Regions from separate parts of the Jeotgalibacillus marinus genome, predicted to be linked through region 1. Evidence: predicted binding sites of a transcription regulator. Region 1 holds the regulator's gene; each other region holds the start of a gene.
What was found. Region 1 encodes LexA, which represses DNA repair genes until DNA is damaged. Its sites were predicted from a motif close to CGAACATATGTTCG; they were not measured.
Positions count from the first base shown of each region.

Region 2: a site for LexA is predicted at 1,531-1,544, ahead of AB1471_RS07480 (YhjD family protein). Genes of this name have one in related genera too.
Region 3: a site for LexA is predicted at 2,445-2,458, ahead of uvrB (excinuclease ABC subunit UvrB). Genes of this name have one in related genera too.

Region 1 is NZ_JBFMIA010000011.1:12,013-16,307, reverse strand. Features, by position in the region: gene tkt (transketolase) at 1-729, opposite strand, end outside; gene AB1471_RS11880 (DUF896 domain-containing protein) at 968-1,201, opposite strand; gene AB1471_RS11875 (YneB family resolvase-like protein) at 1,289-1,939, opposite strand; gene lexA (transcriptional repressor LexA) at 2,398-3,018, shown strand; gene AB1471_RS11865 (sensor histidine kinase) at 3,472-4,295, opposite strand, start outside.
Region 2 is NZ_JBFMIA010000004.1:125,606-129,900, forward strand. Features, by position in the region: gene AB1471_RS07475 (S9 family peptidase) at 1-1,383, opposite strand, end outside; gene AB1471_RS07480 (YhjD family protein) at 1,564-1,965, shown strand; gene AB1471_RS07485 (competence protein ComK) at 1,962-2,561, opposite strand; gene AB1471_RS07490 (IDEAL domain-containing protein) at 2,771-3,010, shown strand; gene AB1471_RS07495 (hypothetical protein) at 3,244-3,606, shown strand; gene AB1471_RS07500 (AzlD domain-containing protein) at 3,720-4,028, opposite strand; gene AB1471_RS07505 (AzlC family ABC transporter permease) at 4,025-4,295, opposite strand, start outside.
Region 3 is NZ_JBFMIA010000007.1:109,408-113,702, reverse strand. Features, by position in the region: gene AB1471_RS10005 (PDZ domain-containing protein) at 9-1,202, shown strand; gene AB1471_RS10000 (HD domain-containing protein) at 1,399-2,037, shown strand; gene AB1471_RS09995 (CsbA family protein) at 2,073-2,309, shown strand; gene uvrB (excinuclease ABC subunit UvrB) at 2,605-4,295, shown strand, end outside.

The DNA of each region.
Region 1 (4,295 bases):
AATCATCGTTGGACGTGTTGAATCCGCTTTTGCCTGTTTGATTGCATCAGCTACTTCGCCAATATCATTGCCATCGTTTACACGAATGTACTGCCAATTGTAAGACTCAAAACGCTTTTGAACACTTTCTGAAAATGAACGATCTAGATCACCATCGAGTGAAATGTCGTTAGAATCATAAAGCACAACAAGCTTGTCCAATTTCAAGTGACCAGCCAAAGATGCTGCTTCAGAAGAAACACCTTCCATCAAGTCGCCATCTCCACATAGTGTATATGTATAGTGATCAACCACATTATGCTCTCCGCGATTGAATTTCGCTGACAAATGACGCTCTGCCATTGCCATCCCTACAGCCATACCAAGACCTTGCCCAAGTGGACCAGTTGTCGCTTCTACTCCAACCGTATGTTTGTACTCAGGGTGTCCAGGGGTTTTTGATCCCCATTGACGAAAGTTTTTAATTTCTTCCATTGGTAAGTCATACCCTGAAAGGTGTAGTAAGCTATACAATAGCATTGATCCATGACCAGCTGATAAGACAAAGCGGTCCCGGTTAAACCAATCTGGATTTTTCGGATTATGATTCATAAAACGAGTCCATAGTGTATAAGCAAATGGCGCAGCCCCCATTGGAAGACCTGGGTGGCCTGAATTGGCTTTGTCAATCGCATCAATTGAAAGTGTGCGTACTGTACTAATCGCTAAATCATCCGTTGATGTAAACATACAAAACATCCTCTCTATCATCATTATACGTATCTATTGTACGCAAAAAAGCAGAGATGTACAAACAACTCGATAAAATTCCTTTTCTTAGACATTGTTGGGATAAATCACACTTGGGAAAAAACCGCATTCATCTCTACACGATAACGCTTACAAAATAATTAACTAAAATTTTTTTCCATACACGACAAAAAAGCCAGTTGAATGGCATTTTTGTCACGATATAAGTACGAAAGGTTTAATGCATGCGATTACGTTTTTGAACTTCTTTAAGCTTCGTTGGTGTGACATCCTTACCTTCTGGATCTAAGACGCGAACATTTTCAATAGTTTGCTTCATTGAACCACGAAAGGCAGACAAGTATTCTTGGCGAAGGGTTTGCTGTTCAACGGTTTCTTCCTTTGATAACCCTTCTCTTTTAGCTTTAGCCGATAATTCATTTATACGTGACATTTTTTTATTTGATAACATATAAAACACCCTTTCTAGAACTACTACAACGTTTATAATACATTGTATCGTACTAAAAATGTGTTGCTCTGACAAGAAATGTGCTTTTTATGTATCGATTTGCCTGTCCATGTATTCGCGAAAACGTCTATGTACTGTTGCTTTGGAAACATCATGACCTAAACCACGTAACGTAGCGGCAATTTCATGAAAGGTTAACCCATTTCTGCGCAATCGGAGAATTTCATCGATTGGCACGACGATTTTGTCACGTCCTTCTTTGTTCCCACGATCTTTTAAGTTTTTCTCGGGACGAAATCCACGTTCAACCGCACGTTTCATTCCTCTCTTGATTTTCAAATTATGAATTTTCCGTTGGTGTTCTTCTACCATACTAACAATCTGTAGAATCATTGAATCTGATTCTGATAGCTCCAGTTCACCATCGTGGCTAACAGAGAAAATTCGGATATCTTCCTTCATTAAAGTGTGAATCAGCGCAATTTTAGCATTCCCTCTTCCAATACGCGTTTCATCTTGAATAAGTATTCCATTCACTTCTTCTCTTCGTACTGTTTCAAGTAATGCGAAAACCCCATCACGATCTAAATCAAATCCACTTCCTTGCTCCCGTATTGTATCAACTATCTTAAATTGATTTCGATGGGCTAATGCCCTCAGTTCTTCTTCTTGACGTTCGAGTGACGTTTCTTGGGATTTTTTATCTGTACTCACGCGACAATAGATTACGACGTTCATTCTAACACCTCTAAACTACTACTATTATTTTTCGGAAGCCCGCTGAATCCCATCCTAGATAAATTGAACTTTAGTAGAGGTCGGCAACATAAGCTTTTCTCCTTATACTGATAGAATAGATAATAACTTGTTCTCAGAGATTATCCATTTATAAATTCATCGAAAGTGCCATTCTTACACTACTATTTGTAGATAACTGTTCTCACGATCATCCGTAAAAAAAGTTAGATAAAGTCAAAAAGCAAATGTACAACAATAAATAGAATAACATAGGAATCTTTTCATAAAGTAGCTATATTGAAACGACTATGACGAATATACGTTCGCAATTATTGCTAATATTATATACCGAACATCCGTTTTGTATCAAGCTAAAAATTCGAACTTATGTTTGTATTTTTAAAAAATTCATGCTATAATTACATAAGAATTCGATAGTCAAAAAGAGAGGTGCTCCCATGAAAAAATTATCTAATAGGCAACTTGATATTCTTGAATTCATTAAACGCGAAGTTCGCGATAAGGGTTATCCACCTTCAGTTCGTGAAATCGGAATGGCAGTTGGACTAGCTTCAAGCTCAACCGTTCATGGTCACCTAGCCCGTCTGGAAAGCAAAGGCTTGATTCGCCGTGACCCAACGAAACCAAGAGCGATTGAAATTCTAAACTTGGATGAAGATAGCATTCCTACACAAAGTGTTGTAAACGTCCCTATTGTTGGTAAGGTAACTGCAGGTTCACCGATTACCGCGATCGAAAATGTGGAGGAGTATTTTCCACTTCCAGAACGCCTAGCTTCTTCTGATGACACAGTCTTTATGCTAGAGATCATGGGTGATTCTATGATTGAAGCTGGAATTCTTAATGGCGATTATGTCATTGTGAAGCAACAGCAATCGGCGAACAATGGAGATATCGTTGTAGCCATGACTGAAGAAAATGAAGCAACAGTCAAACGATTCTTTAAAGAACATACCCATGTTCGATTACAGCCTGAGAACTCAACGATGGCACCTATCATCTTAAAAAGCGTTAGCATTCTAGGTAAAGTCATTGGCGTTTACCGTCAAGTTCATTAAGTGGACGTATAACTGGTAGCCTTGCCTTCAATTTAGAATCATGGGGTCCTCCTAGATATCAAAATAGGGGTCAATTCGTTCATGTATTGACACCCTCATCAAACCAAGAGGGCTCTTTCTAATTTCAAGTCCCCCAAAATCCTTCTAACTTACGGCTTGTGTAAAATGCATAAAATTTAACTTCTCGTCTAAATAGCATGAAACAATAGGTTTTGGTTGCAATCAGAATTCACAATATAGAATAAATATTGTTATATTTATTTTTATCAACAAATTTTTCATCAAATAGTATATTGTATATAAGTTGAATTAAATGTTTTGTCCAATATTGGCAGGAAAATATATGGTTAACCGTCGAATTAGACGCATCACTCTTAACCAACCTCTCCCCATAAAACTTCCGTACCGTAACCTTTTGTCATAATGATTATTACTCTTTTTGATAGTCTCTATCTATAGAGGAATGGAAACCGTAAAACAAGTCCCTTTCCATTCCTCACTTTTGACGTCTATTTTGCAGCCATGGAGTTCGATAATCTTTTTTACAATTGACAGCCCAAGCCCATTTCCTCCACCTGAACGGCTTCTTGCTTTATCGACCATATAAAATCGGTCAAATACATACGGCAAATCTTCTTTGGGAATTCCTCTTCCGGTATCCATTATATGAACGAGAACAGCTAGACCAGTGTTTTCCATTTGAACAACAATCCGATTGTTATCACCTGAGTATTTAATAGCATTCGTAATCAAATTTTGCCAAACATGTTCAAATAAATCACGATCGACCATAACACGGCAAGCTAGCAGATCAAGTTCAATGTCAAGATTTTTTTTAATCCATAACGGTTCAGTCACGAGAATTATTCTACGCAGCTGTTCATCTAACCGATACTCAACCGGATGAAAAGGATGATTTTCTGAATCAAGCGAAGCAAGCCGAAGCAAATGGTCACTGAGCTTTGAAAGTCTTAATGTTTCCTGATAAATAATATCAAGGTGCTCCTTTTGATGTTCCACGGGAATGACTCCATCCCTAATTGCACGTGTAAAACCACGAATCGACGTAATGGGACTCTGAATTTCATGGGAAACATTACTGACAAAGTCTTCACGCATTTTATCAACTTTCTGAATTTCACTTGCCATATGATTAAAGCTGTCCATCAATTCCCCGATCTCATCTTTCCTTCTATGTTTAAGTCGAAAGGATAAATTCCCCTTCGCCATTTCTTTTGCTGCGCTTGTCAGTTTTTTCACCGGTTCAACAATGTAAT
Region 2 (4,295 bases), on a different contig from region 1:
CAACTGCATTTCGTGAAAAAAAGTATTGGCGTACATCGCGTGTGGACCACCGTGTACTTCAAGCACTAGAGGATATTTTTCTCCTTTAACATAGCCAGGCGGTTTCATCAACCAACCATGCACGTCCCAATCATTTGTGCTTTTTACAACAATAGATTCTGATTGAGCGATTTCAACTTCGTTTAGCCACTTTTCATTCACCCTCGTCACCTGCGTGTTTTTACCAGTTGGAACATGTAACAAATGCAGATCGCCAGGGTTTGTATGCGTACTAATCGCTAAGATGACTTGCTGTGATGGTCCATGAACATCATAGCCATAGATATGGTGTTCACCATCTAGCGCTGGATATACTTCCCCCTTTATTGATCCGTAATACAATGACACATTACCTTGATCACTGATGACAAAGTAAAAGCTTTCTTTATCGTTCCAAACGACACTTTGTACACCTGCTCCTTGTTGAATATCCGCTACAACAAAATCACCTACTGGCGCATCAATTCCTTCTGTGATGCACTCTTGGGTTTTTGTAACGGCGTCGTATACCCAAAGCTTTGAGTGTGATGCATTTTCATACGTTCGTTCACTCGCTACATATGCTACTTTTTTGCCATCGGGCGACCACTCAGCTCCTCCCACATAGCCTTCTTTTGTTTCAATATGTTCACGTACTTTATCCGTTAAGTTGTAAAGGTACAACTCATTGTTAAACGAAAAATCTTTCTCTTCAACACCGTCGTTTGTTGCATACGCAATCATTTCGCCATTAGGCGACCAGTCAAAAAGCGTGTAGCTATGTTCACCTTCGGTTACTTGTGTAATTTCTTCCGTTGCTAAATCCACGATGGCAATATGTTGTTCCTTCTCTTCTAAAAGACCTGTGCCGTCAGCTTTATATTTCATTGAACTTGTTACAAACGGCTTAAGTTCGTCCTTACCTTTCACTTCCTCTACTTCTGCTGACTCATCTTTTGGAATAATCTCGCCTTTTTTAAGTGATGTCGTAAAAGCAATTTTGCCGCTACATGGTGACCAAACTGGATTGCCTGCTCCATTGTCAGCTTCCGTTACTTGCTTTGCTTCTCCCCCACGCGTTGACAGTACGTGAAGTTGATTTTTACCACTACGATTTGACACGAATACTAGTTCTTCACCATTTGGTGACCACCTTGGAGAAGATATTCTCCCTTCACCGTATGTCCATTGTGTCGTTTCTCCACTTGTTACATCTAAATGGTATAAATTTGATACGTATGTATTTTCTTGTTGAATATGCGTTTTAATAAAAGCGACCTCTTTGCCATTTGGCGACCATCTTGGATCTGTCGCGGATTGAATGGAACAAAGATCCTCTGCTGTTAGTTTGCGTTTTTTTGACACGATAACCCCTCCTAATTAGCCAACAATATCAAGATAACCAACTCATTCTATTATTAGTTATTTTACAGAATATTGCAAACGTGATATGCAACAAAAGAAAAAAATTCCTGTTGTATGTTCTAACAATCTGTGTAAAATAATAATATACGAACATGCGTTCTTTTTCGGAGGGGGATCAATATGACGAAGATTCCAGCAGAGGATCGCGACAAATTGGAAAATGCTTTTTATTTACCGATGCTTTTAACAATATTAGAACGGGATCGTCTCATCGTGGAAAAAAGTTCTTTCAAGTTGAATAGACCTTATTTAGAACTGATTGAAGAAACAACGAAAGCAGTACAACGGGACCTAGCAAGGATCAAACGCCACCTACGAGAAAATGGAATGACAGTTGTAAAGCTACAGTCAGATGACGCCTTCACACTTTATTTATTCGTCTACAACGGTTATGAGGAAAAACACAATTATTTTAACCCAAGACTCAGAAATCATGTAGAAGACTTGTTGCGGTTTTATCTGTTTGAACGACTTAAAGAAAGAGAAGCAACCCCTCCAACTACAGGGATCTCTTTTTCCTAACGTTTATTAACTGTCTGTTCAATGCGGTTTAAGTATTCCACAACAAATAAACGGTTGACCTGTTTTTCTACGGTGTAAGACGGATCCGTTTTTTCACGGATTTCCTCGAGGTTAAATTGTGTTCGGCAAAAAAGATGAGAGGCCTTTAAATATTGTTGAACAAAAGATTTTTTTGAAACGGGTAGGACCACCTCCACGTTACCAGAGAGTGTAGCTAATGTTTTTTCCTTCTTATAAGTTTCATAGCCCCTTAAATGCTGCAGCGACAACCAACGATTTTGATCATTTTTATCTGAGTGAGTAGAAAAAAAATAAACGTTTGTAACAGGATCAATCACAATTGGTGGTTTGTGTCGAATGTTCGTTAATGTTTTAGTTGAGAACTTTCGGCCTTCATAGGTAGAAAGAAAGTAGAGGCAGGAGTTGTGTAGGATTTCTTGAGGAGGGTGCTCTACAAGGAAAGGGGAACGATCCTTTTCGTAGACTATTGTTTTTTTCTTATTATCTTCATTTATAGGCTCCAGTAGCATCGTTTGCGCATTCACGATGTATGTTGTGCCCAAATGAGGTAAATATGGATGTGTTATATTTTCCACATAATCACTCCTTTTTATGAATCTGACACTATTATACATCAAAAGATATATTTCTGTATAGTAAAAATGACAGAATTTTTAAAAACTATTATAACTTTCTCCCTAGCCCATTACAGTTCCAAATGATTATTATCTAAATATTAAAATTTTTCTGTTGATTTTATTCGGATTATTCACTATAATAAAAAAAAGCAGTAGAGGTGATGAAGATGGAAAACAACAAATCGTTCGCAAAATTCATGAATGAGTCAAACGTCCCTCAAAAGCAATCAAGCGAAATGACGATGATGGAGATTTACGTTGACATGGTTCTCAACGAAATACTAGTTAAACATCGCAAAGAGCAACTTCTAACAGCAATCAATGAAGCGCTAGACCAGCAAGACCAAGCATCGTTTATAAAGCATTCAACTGAACTAAATACATTAGAAGATACACACGGTGTGTAGAACTGAACCCCCTCCCAGTACTTTTATAGGGAGGGGTTCAATTTTTTGTGTATAAAAACAGTTTTGACTACCTCAACCTTTTACCCTCCAGTACGAAACTTCGACCTTGTAGCAAGATTCACCTAAACCAATAAGCTAAATTCAATAAATCGCCACGCAATAGGGTGGCAATACGTCCGTGCATCATGAATAATAGAAGATAGCAGGATATTTCGTGGCAAGGAGCTTGAATAATGAACGGATACCAACTGAATGACACTTTTTTAGCAATTTTAGAATGGGGCTTTGTGGTGGTTGTGATCGCAATCATTGCGTTTACGATTTGGTCCATGAAATACGCACCCCAAATGAAAAGCGCTTTGTTATGGCTGGTTGCCCATTTAGTTTTTACGGTCGTAGCTCACATTTTATTTTGGATGGGTCTTGGCGATCAATCAAGCGGAACAACACCTATTGCCAACATAGTCGATCAAATCCATTTTTTTATGGGTGTAGCGGGCTTACTATGGCTATTGGGAATGCTTTGCCTTGTGCTGTGTATCCAAGTGATCAAAGATACCGTTGCACAACCGAAACACGCCCATGCAAAAGAATAAAAAAAGCGAAGAAAGCTAACCTAATAGCCTTCTTCGCTCTTTTTTTGTTGAAAGCTTCCATTGGTCTTTCAAAAGAAGATAAACAACATCATAAAAACTACTATCAAAAAAAGTTAAAACACAAACAAATACACCGACAGCACCGCAATTGACCCAATCACGACAACCATCACGTTTGCTCCAACCGTCGCCAAAGCGAATGCGGCAAATGCACCAACGAGGCCAAACCAAATGTCCCCTTCTCGTATCAATAAAATGCCAGGAAAAATCAATGCACCCAAAACAGCAAACGGAATATTCCTCAATACTTCCTGCAAGAATGGTGGCGGTTCTTTACCTTCTAAAATCGTTAAAGGAAGAACGCGAGGAATATACGTGACAACAGCCATCCCTACGATCAATAACACCATTGTCGTATTCATGTCATCCCCACCTTCCTTCTAGTTACAATCACAACTTCAACTGCAATAGCAGAAATAAGTGTTGCTACAACAATCGACCAGCCTGTTTCCAGTGTTCCTGTAAGTGTCAACAGACTATTTACAGCAGCAGCAACTAATGCTAAAAAAAGCACCTTTGCACTCTTTTTTAGTGATGGCATTAACAATCCAACAAACATCGCATATAGAGCAATCGACATAGCTGCTTGTAAAAATAATGGCAAGCTTGCGCCGATCAAATGACCGATT
Region 3 (4,295 bases), on a different contig from region 1:
TTTTCCCGTTGATTAACCAATGGATCATTGAAATTGGATCGGGTGCGATTGGTGCGCTTTTGAACCCTCTTTTATTTGTAGCAATTATTGCAAGCGTTGTTGCTGGAATTGTACGCGTGAAACGAGAGCGGAAGGACATACGAGTTAGGATCCAAACGAGGGGAGTTGAATTAAAAAGTTTAGTAGGCATGGGTTTGCTCATTGGTCTCGTTCTTTCAATTGTAATCGTGGCAATTGGTATTCAAGTTCCCTTACTGTGGATTTACCTGGTCAGTGTCTTAATGTTGATGGCGATCGTTACATGGCAATTCCGTGTTTTATCAGCGGCACTTCTTGCACCTCTTGCAGCTGGAATTTTATTTTTATTACCAATGGTTCCATGGGACATGCCATCTTGGATACCAAGTGAATCACTCGACCTTGCAGCAATTGGTGTCACGAGTGTGATTATGGGTGTATTGCTTTTAGCGGAAGGGTTGTTAATGAAATGGAATGCCGGTAAAGGTACCTCGCCACGGTTTATTCGAACACCTCGCGGAATGAAAGCAGGGGCATTTTTCACGAAGCGTTTGTGGTTTGTTCCGTTATTTTTACTTGTACCTACAGGTAATCTTGGTGAAATGGCAGGTTGGTGGCCTGTGATGACAGTTGGTTCAACATCCTGGTCGTTGTTATTAGTGCCGTTTGTACTTGGATTTCAACTTACAATTGTGCACGATTTACCCACGCCAATTATTCGTCAAGCATCACAACAAGTGATATGGCTTAGTACACTTGTCACGATGCTTGCTGTAGCGGGTTGGTGGGCGCCATATATGTGGCTAGCTGCATTTGCTGTGGCATTCGGTGGACGGATTTATTTGATCATTAAAACAAGAGAGCTATGTCGTCATTCAGGTTATCATTTTATTAACCGTAATCAAGGTATCATGGTGGTTGATATTATCCCAAATACACCAGCACATAAAATGGGGTTGAGCCGAGGAGAAATAGTACAAAAGGTCAACGGAATAAAAGTCAAAGATGAAAGCGAGCTATACGGTGCGCTTCAAAAAAACCGTGCACATTGTAAGCTTGAAGTGCTCGGTCAAAACGGAGAAATTCGCTTTGTTCAGCGTGCATTGCATGATGGGCAACATCATCAACTTGGGATCATCATGGTGGAAGATCGCATGCGCCAATATGCACCGGATAGCGCATGATTACATAATTAGCTGTGCATTAGGGGTAGCTATTTGAAGTAGTAGATGCTTTTATCATTTATGGAATTTTATAAAAAACAATCGAAGAGAACGAACTTTTCGGTTGTTTTTTTGTAAATACATGGTCTTTTCTTGTCGCCACGCTTCCTTGGTGCTAAGATAAGCTAAATCTACAATAGGGTCAGGAGAGGGTTATATGGGAATCCATCACTATTTTAAAAGCTTATCAGACATGGAAAAACTGTATCGGTGTCCTGGGAAATTTAAATACAATGAACATACTGTTGCTGCACACTCATTTAAAGTGACAAAGATTGCGCAATTTCTTGGGACGGTGGAAGAATACCATGGGAAAACGCTTGATTGGAAGTCACTTTATGAAAAAGCGCTCAATCATGATTACCCTGAAATCTTCACGGGGGATATTAAAACGCCAGTAAAGTACGCATCATCAGAGTTAAACCGCTTGTTCAGCCAAGTGGAAGAAGAGATGGCGCATAAGTTTGTGACAGCTGAATTCCCAGCTGAATTTCAAGAAGTTTATTTGGACCGATTTAAAGAAGGAAAAGATGATACGCTTGAAGGGAATATCTTATCTGTCGCAGATAAAATCGATTTGTTGTATGAATCATTTGGAGAAATTCAAAAAGGGAATCCTGAGCCGATTTTTTTGGAAATATACCAAGAAGCGCTCACAACCATTGTGAAATTTAATGATATGGACAGTGTACAATTCTTTTTAAGCAATGTGTTACCTGATATGCTCGCAGAAAAGTTCATTCCACACAGCGAATTGAGTAAAATCACCAAAAACCTTATTGCAGATGGTGATTGAGTTGTGTAAGATGGTTCAAGGATAGAGGTGATTTGATGGGCACAAAATTGATCCTAGCCACTTTTGCACCTGCACTACTCGTTGTACTTTTTACACGTGTCACGTACAGTCGTTGGATTGCAATGATCTTAACCATTGCCCTTATCGCAGCATCTTCATACAAAGGCTATGTAGGAAGCTGGCTCATTATCATCGTTGACGCCGCCTCTCTCACTATTGGTCTTTGGTTTGCTAACAGTTATATGAAACAACATAAAGACAAAAATACATGACGTCCATAGGCGTTGTGTTTTTTTGTAGTTGCTTTAGTTTGTTGAAGGAGACTAAAGCACTGTTTCCCCCCACACAGTCCTCCTCGAGATGTTTCGTTCTCTGAATTTAAGTTCCATTGTATAAAAACAAAAATGCGAATATATGTTCTTTTTTCTGTCTTTTTCAGAATATGTTGTGATAAAATAGAAGAAAGTTTAATTAAGGCGTTAATTTTGATGCTCTCACTTGTTTCAATCGAGGATTAAGGGTATGAATATAGAAGAGAGTTTAGAGTGACTAATGGGAGGTTTTTTCATGGTTCAACAGTTTGATCTTCAATCTTACTACAACCCAGCAGGTGATCAACCAGCGGCGATCAAAAAAATTGTTCAAGGAGTCAATAATGGCACCACGCACCAAACGTTGCTAGGTGCGACGGGAACAGGTAAAACCTTTACCATTTCAAACGTGATCCAAGAAGTGAAGAAACCTACCCTTGTAATTGCACATAATAAGACGTTAGCTGGTCAATTATATAGTGAATTTAAAGAGTTTTTTCCGAATAATGCGGTTGAATATTTTGTCAGCTACTATGACTACTACCAGCCAGAAGCCTATGTGCCGCAAACCGATACGTTCATTGAAAAAGATGCCAGCATCAATGATGAAATTGATAAATTGCGTCACTCGGCAACATCATCTCTTTTCGAACGCGATGATGTGATTATTATTTCAAGTGTTTCGTGTATCTATGGGCTCGGTTCGCCTGAAGAATACAGCGAGCTTGTGGTTTCTTTAAGGACTGGAATGGAAATTGAACGGAACCAACTTCTTAGAAAAATGGTAGACATTCAATATGAACGAAACGACATTGCGTTTCAACGTGGTACATTCCGTGTGCGTGGAGACGTCGTTGAAATCTTTCCAGCAAAAAATGATGAGCACTGTATTCGTGTTGAATTTTTTGGTGATGAAATTGACCGCATCCGAATGGTTGATGCACTGACTGGAGAAATTTTAGGTGAGCGGAACCACGTGGCAATTTTCCCAGCATCCCACTTCGTTACCCGTGAAGAAAAAATGAAGAAAGCCATTGTAAATATAGAGGAAGAGCTTGAAGAACAGTTAAAAATTTTAAAAGAAGAGGACAAACTCCTCGAAGCACAGCGTCTAGAGCAACGTACTCGCTATGACCTTGAAATGATGAATGAAGTGGGTTTTTGCTCAGGAATCGAAAACTATTCAAGGCATTTAACCTTGCGCGAAGCAGGTGCAACGCCATACACGCTTATTGATTATTTCCCAAAAGATTTTTTACTTGTTATTGACGAATCGCATGTGACATTACCACAGGTGAGAGGAATGTACAACGGAGACCAAGCGCGTAAAAAAATGCTCGTCGATCATGGTTTCCGTTTGCCATCAGCATTGGATAATCGACCATTAAGATTTGAGGAATTTGAACAACATGTGAACCAGGCTGTCTACGTTTCAGCAACGCCTGGTCCGTATGAAATTGATCATACAAAAGAAATGATCGAGCAAATTATTCGACCAACTGGACTCCTTGATCCAACGATTGAAGTGCGCCCAATAGAAGGTCAAATTGATGACCTAATAAGCGAGATCCAGGAGCGTATTAAGAGTAACGAACGTACGTTGATTACAACCTTAACCAAAAAAATGTCTGAGGATCTTACCGATTATTTAAAAGAAATCGGTATCAAGGTACAGTATTTGCACTCTGAAATTAAAACCTTGGAACGTATTGAAATTATTCGAGACTTACGTTTAGGTAAATACGATGTGCTCGTCGGAATTAACTTACTTAGAGAGGGTCTTGATATCCCTGAAGTGTCTTTGATTACTATATTAGACGCTGATAAAGAAGGCTTCTTGCGCTCAGATCGTGCACTCATTCAGACGATTGGTCGTGCAGCCCGTAACTCCAATGGTCATGTTATTATGTACGCGAACAAAGTTACGGATTCGATGCAACGGGCACT